2 regions of the Brevibacillus ginsengisoli genome follow, and region 2 is predicted to be linked to the other one. Evidence: riboswitches for the same ligand, from Rfam matches in the RefSeq annotation. Region 2 holds a riboswitch; the other holds the start of a gene.
The links. Region 2 has a riboswitch for FMN ahead of ACQCN2_RS18795 (ECF transporter S component). Riboswitches for the same ligand answer to the same signal wherever they lie in the genome.
Positions count from the first base shown of each region.

Region 1: it holds a riboswitch for FMN, as region 2 does, so the genes downstream of both, ribD (bifunctional diaminohydroxyphosphoribosylaminopyrimidine deaminase/5-amino-6-(5-phosphoribosylamino)uracil reductase RibD) here and ACQCN2_RS18795 (ECF transporter S component) in region 2, are expected to answer to the same signal.

Region 1 is NZ_JBNJQR010000007.1:98,435-102,648, reverse strand. It holds gene ACQCN2_RS15280 (DinB family protein) at 1-361, opposite strand, end outside; gene ACQCN2_RS15275 (CGNR zinc finger domain-containing protein) at 529-1,095, shown strand; FMN riboswitch at 1,141-1,288, shown strand; FMN riboswitch at 1,383-1,530, shown strand; gene ribD (bifunctional diaminohydroxyphosphoribosylaminopyrimidine deaminase/5-amino-6-(5-phosphoribosylamino)uracil reductase RibD) at 1,725-2,825, shown strand; gene ribE (riboflavin synthase) at 2,849-3,511, shown strand; gene ACQCN2_RS15260 (bifunctional 3,4-dihydroxy-2-butanone-4-phosphate synthase/GTP cyclohydrolase II) at 3,558-4,214, shown strand, end outside.
Region 2 is NZ_JBNJQR010000009.1:237,269-241,482, forward strand. It holds gene ACQCN2_RS18780 (ABC transporter ATP-binding protein) at 1-486, shown strand, start outside; gene ACQCN2_RS18785 (ABC transporter permease) at 479-1,273, shown strand; gene ACQCN2_RS18790 (ABC transporter permease) at 1,277-2,065, shown strand; FMN riboswitch at 2,129-2,272, shown strand; gene ACQCN2_RS18795 (ECF transporter S component) at 2,507-3,112, shown strand; gene ACQCN2_RS18800 (helix-turn-helix domain-containing protein) at 3,180-3,803, opposite strand; gene bcp (thioredoxin-dependent thiol peroxidase) at 3,978-4,214, shown strand, end outside.

The DNA.
Region 1 (4,214 bases), on a different contig from region 2:
CGAGATCGTCTTCACTTAGGGTAGATACCTGGTTTTTCAGTTCTTGATAGACGTGATCCACTCGATTAAGTGTGGCCTGCCATGCGGCTTCGTCAAGTGTTTCTGCTTGGCTAGAGAACGTCTCGTCATTGTTTGCCGCAGGGTTGGTTGGATCGACACCATGAATGCGTTGAATCAGTCGCTCTTTGTAGTACAGCAAGTGATTTACGGTCTCCCAAATCGAATTCACAGCGGCTCCAGCTGGTCGCCAACTAGCAATTTCTGCAGTGACACCTTCCAAGGCTGGTTTTAGCGGGGGATACCAATCTTCCTGATCATAGGTAAACGATAATTGTTCTAACAAGAAATCAACCTGACTCATGCCGTTCTCCTCCTTGTTTTTGACTACTTTTCTGTCCTTCCACGCGCTATAATGACGATAACAAACAAGTGCGTAACCACCAAATCTAATTTAGATAGTTACACTTAAGAATATACTACCACATTATGGTAATCGTTGACAATGAGCAAGGCAGGGGGCTTATCCTGATGGAACATATCTGTATCGACTTTATGAATAGCGATTGGCGGGATTGGCGGGGATCGGGACGCCGTGAAGACCGACTGGACAAGGAATCATGGCTTGCGGAGTTTTTGGGGCATTGGAATTTGACCGCTCCATTACCGGTAGATGCGGATATGCGACAGGTTTTGGGACAGCTGCGAGACAGATTACGTGCGATGGTCGAAGCGGTCGTAGACGATCAAGTATTAAATGAAGCTGATGTAGACCTTCTGAACCGAGTGATGAAGCGAGTTTCAGCTTATCATCGACTTGTGCCTGAAGGAAAAAGCTATCGGATGGAGCTAGTCCCCTTGGGGAATGCTTGGGATCTGGTGCTAGAACGGATTGCGGTCTCTTTTACTCAGTTGTTGGCGGCGGGAGATCTTCGTAGGATCAAGATTTGTATGAATGAAGATTGCCGCTGGATTTTCTTTGACGAGAGTCGTAACCGAACCAGACGGTGGTGCGATGATGCTTGCTGTGGCAACCTGTTAAAAGTACGCCGGTTTCGCGAACGCCAAAAGCAAAAACAAGACAATCAAAAAATTTAATCTTGGGAACCATTTCTCCTTTATGCTATAATGCAACCAACTGAATAGAACCTTCAGGGTAGGGTGCAATTCCCGACCGGCGGTGAAGACCAATGTGTCCAAGCCCGCGACTCGCTATTCGCTGAATTTGAGTAGTGACTGACTTGGTGAGAATCCAAGGCCGACGGTAAAGTCCGGATGGAAGAAGGTGGATTTAGTCTTTACAACCATTTTCGAAAAAAGTGGCCGTATAAGGCTTATTTCACGATGCCCTGAGCGCAAATGCCAGGGCATTTTTATTAACTGAATAATACCTTCGGGGTAGGGTGCAATTCCCGACCGGCGGTGAAGACCAATGTGTCCAAGCCCGCGACTCGCTATTCGAATAACTTGGGTAGCGACTGACTTGGTGAGAATCCAAGGCCGACGGTAAAGTCCGGATGGAAGAAGGTGAATTTAGTCTTTACAACCATTTTTTGCGAAAAAAGTGGCTGTTCAAGGCTTATTTCACGATGCCCCGAGCTAATGCTTGCGGGCATTTTTTGTAGTTAGGTACTACAAGCGAGCTTAGTGGGACGAAGTCTTTTCTTATTCTCGTGTCGGGCAAGCAAGTGTAAGCAGGAAGACGTTAGAAAAAGGAGGAGAGCCATGTGAACGATGAAGCCTACATGTCAATGGCCTTGCAGCTGGCCAAAGGAGCCATGGGTCAGACAAGTCCCAATCCAATGGTAGGCGCCATTTTGGTAAAAGATCAGGCGATTGTCGGCATGGGAGCACATCTGCGAGCAGGAGAAGCACATGCAGAAGTCCATGCGATTCGGATGGCTGGCGAGAAGGCCAAGGGAGCGACCATTTATGTAACGCTTGAGCCTTGCAGTCATTACGGGAAAACCCCTCCTTGCGCACAGGCCATTCTCCAGGCGGGAATCCGACGCGTTGTGGTCGCAACTCTCGATCCGAATCCGCTAGTTGCTGGAAAGGGTGTAGGCATTTTGAGCGAAGCGGGTTTGCAAGTTCGTGTCGGCGTGCTGGAAGAGGAGGCGAGGCATCTCAACGAGGTATTCTTTCACTTCATCACGACGCGCAAACCCTTTGTGACGGTGAAGACTGCCAGTACATTGGATGGCAAAATCGCCACCAAAACCGGGCATAGCCGATGGATTACGGGAGAACAGGCGAGAGAAGAGGTTCATCGCTTGCGACTTCAGCACGATGCCATTCTAGTTGGAGTGAATACGATCATTGCGGACAATCCCGCTTTGACTACGAGGATTCAAGGAGAAGGGACGGCAAAGCAACCGATCCGGCTGATTATGGACTCAACTCTGCGGATTCCGTTCACATCACGAGTCGTCACCGACGGAAAGGCGCCTACCTGGGTCATAACCACGAGACGAGCGGCGGCAGAGCAATGTGACAAGCTTCGGGAGCTGGGAGTGAACGTCGTGGTGATGGAGCAGGAACAGATCGGAATTGAGCCGATGTTGAAGTGGTTAGGAGAGAGTGGGATTACATCCTTGCTGGTTGAAGGAGGTTCTGCCGTGAATGGGGCGTTCCTACAAGCGCAATCTATTAACAAGATGATCAGCTATTTCTCGATGAAGGTAGTGGGAGGCGCTCATGCTCCCACTGCATTCGGTGGTTTGGGCTTCGCGCAGATGGACGAAGCGGTTCTCATAGACCACGTTGAGATCGAGCGAATCGGGAAGCACGATGTACGAATAAGCGGATATCCAGTTTGGCCTGTGTAGGCTGGAGGGAGGTTCTAACCAAGATGTTTACAGGGATTGTGGAAGAATGCGGAACGCTTGAAAATATAAAAACGAAGGCTACTCATGGCACACTTGTTTTTCGTGCTGATCGAGTGTTGCAGGGAGTCCAGCTGGGAGACAGTATCGCAGTGGATGGGGTATGTCTAACCGTTACCACCTTCACTAGCTATCAATTTACAGCGGACATTATGCCGGAGACCATGAAGCATACCAGCTTGGGTCGATTGAAGCAGGGAGATCAAGTGAACTTGGAGAGAGCGATGCTGGTTGGAAGCCGATTCGGAGGTCATATTGTATCCGGACATGTGGATGGTACGGGTACGATTCTTTCTCGTCAATCGTTCGCCAACGCAGTTTTGTTTCGAATCAAACCCAATGATCCATCCTTGTTGCGGTACATGATTTTACGAGGTTCGATCACGGTCAGTGGTATCAGCCTGACGCTCGTTGACGTGACCGATCAGGAGTTTAGCGTCTCCATCATACCTCATACACTAGCACACACCAGTCTTGGGGCTAAGCAGGCAGGCGATATCGTGAATTTGGAATGTGATGTCATTGGCAAATATGTAGAACGCTTGTTGCAGCAATCAAACGAGAACCCTGCTAGAAATGCACAATCAAAAATCAGTACCGACTTTCTGCGGGAAAACGGATTTTTATAGAAATTCCCCGTTTCTTTCGGGAGAAAAACGGAAGGTGGGATGAATCGTGTTTCATTCAATTGAACAAGCACTGGAGGATCTAAAACAAGGGAAAGCGATCATTGTGGTTGACGATGAGGATCGTGAGAATGAAGGGGACTTCGTCTTGCTGGCGGAGTTTGCGACTCCTGAGATGATTAATTTTATGGCAACGCACGGGAGAGGCTTGATTTGTGTCCCAATCACGGAAGGGGATGCGGACAGACTTCAGTTAAAGCCGATGATTGAGACCAATACCGACCGACAGGGTACCGCTTTTACCGTGTCGATCGACGAAGTGAATACCCATACAGGTATCTCAGCGTTTGAACGATCTCAAACGATTCTCTCGATGATCAAGGAGACGACAACAGCGGAGGATTTTCGCCGACCTGGGCATATCTTTCCACTCGTCGCTAAGCAAGGAGGCGTCTTGAAACGTGCGGGACATACCGAAGCGGCAGTAGATTTGGCTCGCTTAGCTGGACGTTATCCGGCGGGTGTCATCTGCGAGATTATGAACGAGGACGGAACCATGGCTCGCCTGCCAGAGTTAGTGAAGATTGCGGAGCGGTACGAATTGAAGATTATCTCGATAGCAGACATGATCGCCTATCGGATGCGTACGGAAATCCTCGTTCAAAAAGCGGCGGAGGCCAAGCTCCCCAGCGAATACGGAGAATTC
Region 2 (4,214 bases):
TTTCTCGATGAACCGACTGTAGGACTGGATGTTCTGGTCAAACAAAAAATTCGGGACTTCTTACGCAACCTGAATGAAACGGAACAAATGACGATTCTGCTCACTACACATGACGTGACCGATATTGAAGCGCTCTGTAAACGGGTGCTGGTTATGGACAAGGGCAAACTAATTTTTGACGGTCAACTGGTCGATCTGAAAGAAAAATGGGGCAATGGAACTGAGGTTATTTTCTCCTTCAAGAAAAAAGTGACACTGGATCAGCTGCGAGCTGTCTTGAACGATCTTCCTTGCGAGCTTGAGATCGAAAATGAGTACGCGATTAAAGTTCAACTGAAACGTAGCCAGGAGATGCTGCCGTTCCTGCTCTCGACAGTGATGTCTAGCTTGGATGTAAGTGATGTGAAGATTACCGAAGCAAGTACGGAAGATATCGTGCGCAATATTTACAGTACGGACGATAGCGGGGTTATCAGCTATGGGTAAATTATATGCCGAATTAATCCGTATGCGTTTTCTGACTCTGCTAGCTTACCGTGTGAATTACTATAGTGGGATCATCATCTACGGGATTAACATTGGGGCGTACTATTTTCTGTGGGGGGCGATTTACGGGAATCAATCCAATCTCGCCAATCTTTCTGCGATCCAAATGACGGCCTACGTAGCGATTTCGTGGATGTCGCGCGCTTTTTACTTTAATAATATTGATCAGGAAATCGCCCAGGATGTTCGTGAAGGAAAAGTGGCGATTGAGATGATTCGTCCCTATAACTATTTATCGGTGAAAGCGGCGCAGGCGTTGGGCGAGGGGATCTTTCGCTTTCTGTTTTTCGCCGTGCCAGGGATTATTCTCGTCAGTTTGTTTATCCCGGTTCATTTTCCGACGTCAGCGCAGACGTGGGGCGTCTATCTTTTCAGCCTACTCATGGCGTTTATCATCAATACCCAAATTAACTTGCTCACGGGTGTGCTTACGTTTTTCTTTTTGCGAAACGAGGGGATGATGCGGGCAAAGCGGGTGGTTGTTGACTTATTGTCAGGTCTCATTCTGCCGATCAGCTTCTTCCCGGGATGGGCTCAATCGATTCTTCACTTTTTGCCTTTTCAAGCGATCAACTACTATCCCAGCATGATTTTCGCTGGAGCGGTTCCAGCATCCCAGATAGTCCAAGTGCTGCTGCTTCAACTCGTTTGGATCGGCGTTCTGTTAATACCCATCACCGTATTGTGGAACCAAGCGCGACACAAGCTCGTGGTGCAAGGAGGATAGTTGATGAAACAGGTGTATTTGTTGTTTTCCCATTACCTGAGCCAATACTTCAAAACAAGATTAGCCTACCGCGCTGATTTCATCGGAGAATTTTTCTCGAACCTCATTAATGAATTGATCAATTTGGTGTTTATTCTCGTGGTCTTTCAGCATGTTTCCACCTTGAAGGACTGGACTCGTGACGAGATCATCTTTATCTATGGCTTTTTTCTGGTGCCTTATGCGGTATTTACGATGTTTTTTGGCTTTTGGGATTTTAATGAACGGTATATTATTCGCGGGGAAATGGACAGAGTATTGACTCGTCCGATCCACAATCTGGCGCAGGTTTGTTTGGAGTCGATTGCGCCGGACCGCATTTTTGGTGTGATCACGGGATTGATTATTATGGGGTATGCGGCGATTCGACTGAATCTGCAGTTCGCCTGGTATGATGTCTTCGTGTTCATTGGATTGGTCATCAGCAGCGTTCTGATTTATGCGGGAGTTTATACGGCTATCGCGGCTGTCAGCTTTTTCTCCGATTCTCGAACAGGAATTGCGCCGATGATCTATAACATCCAGAACTATGGCCGCTATCCAGTTGATGTTTACAACAACGTGATCAAGTTCATTCTTACCTGGATATTGCCGTTTGCCTTTGTCGGCCTTTACCCATCCGCCTATTTCTTGGGCAAGAAGGATTGGTACCTTTTCACCATGCTGACACCGTTGATGGGCATCGTCTTTTTTGCGTTGGGATTGCTGATTTGGAACTGGGGAGTAAAGAAATACCGCGGAGCCGGATCATAAAATTATTACCAGATGATTGTCAAGAAACATACTTCCCAAGTATAATGAATTCGTGAAAATCACATATTCCTTCGGGGCAGGGTGCAATTCCCGACCGGCGGTGATCACATTTGTGTAAGCCCGCGAGCCTCTCGCTGTTAAGGCAAGAGTGCAGGATCTGGTGAGATTCCAGAGCCGACAGTACAGTCTGGATGGGAGAAGGATGACGACAGTGCGTTTGTACACGTGCTTTGTTTGTGCATGCGTATGGTGATCATGAGGCTTGGGAAGTCAAAAGCCTTTGGTTCGCTATACCCTTATGCATAGGGTTCGTCCAATCATCATGACCTCGGAGTCTTTACTTCGGGGGCTTTTTGCGTGGTTGGGATATCCGGTAGCTAGTGTTGCGTATCTGTTGCCATTCCTCAAAAGAAGGAAAAACAAACTGAGGAGATGGTAATCATGCAACAAACGCAAGTACACTCGGGACACTTGTCCAAAACAAGAAAGCTGGTGGCGATTCCATTGTTTGCCGCTGTAGCGTTTATCCTGCAGTATCTGGAATTTCCGCTGCCGCTCTTTCCTACTTTCTTAAAGCTTGATTTCAGCACGTTGCCAGGTCTGATCGGCGGTTTGATGTTCGGTCCCGCTGCCGGGGTACTGATTGAACTGATTAAAAACATCCTGCACTTATTGCTGAAAAATACAGATGGTCTTCTTGTGGGGGAATTGGCTAACTTTATCGCAGGAGCGAGCTTCATTCTAGTGACGGTTGCCTTGCAGCGTGTACGTGGAGGCAAAAGCGGATTTGTGCTTGGTCTTCTTGGAGGCACCATCTTGATGACAGCTGTAATGTCTGTGGCCAATTATTATGTGTTGATGCCAGCCTATTCGGTTCTTTACCATATGTCGCTGGATGCGTTAGTGGCCAGCCTTCACATGGATAGCTTGTGGTCGTTTATTTTGTACGCGATCGCGCCATTTAATTTATTAAAAGGAATTATAGTCGCTTTAATCGCATATCCGATCTTTATCAAACTATCTCCGCGTCTGCGTTATATGGCATAAATGAAAAAAGGAGCAATCCCTGTGAGGGTTGCTCCTTTTTGAATGCTACAGTTGTATCTGCTTGTGATTAATCTAGCTCGTCCGAATCAATGAACGGTTCGTCGTTATCATCTGTCGGCGCAGGTGGAGAAAGTGGGAATAGCATGTTGAGGCTCTTGAATTTGCGACGATCAGAGGAGATCTTGAGATCCTTATATTTTTGGATCAGCGCATTATATTCTTGTACAAATGCGTTTCGTTCTTCTTTGGACAAAAATAATTCGGTGACATTATAGGCGAATGTGTCGTTATACTCTTTACGCACATCGACATCGCTTTCTACGAATTGATTTAACGTTCTCATCAAATCTTTCTCTGTGGTACGAAGTGGTGAGAACATAATGTCACTAAACTGTTGCGCGTTTTCTTCAATCATCACGCGCAGATTGACCGAAATGACTTTAGCGATTGGTTGGTAATACTTTTCAACAATGGAGCCTTTTACGCGGGTGTCGACTTGTTCGAGCAAACCAGCACGAACTAATTCTTTCACATGATAATGTAAACGCGCCGCATTTTCTCCGAGTTCTGTCGCGATTTGTTTAGCGGTACGCGGCTCAAGATCTTCGAATAATTCAAGAATTTTCACACGTTCTGGTATAGCAAGGCACTTAAGCGCTTCCGGGTCTGTCACATTGTAAAACTCTCTCATGAATGTTTTCACCGTCCAGATTCTACTAGCGTCAGTTTATAATTCTTTATTAATCCATTGTTTAATTGTAGCGTTTTCTTGGGCGGTGTGCAATGGACTAGCATTGAATCTTTCGTGTATCTATTTAGTTTGTTAAAATAAGACAAACTCATAATTGGAGGAAGGGACTCTCAAATGGTTGAAATTGGACAGATCGCTCCAGATTTTACATTAGAAGCAAGCAATAATCAAACAATCTCACTGGCAAATCTGCGTGGGAAGAATATTGTGCTCTATTTTTATCCCAAAGACATGACGCCAGGCTGCACGACAGAAGCATGTGATTTTCGAGACTATCATCCCGAGTTCGGTAATCTGAATACGGTCGTCCTTGGTATTAGCCCGGATGATGTGAAATCTCACGACCGATTT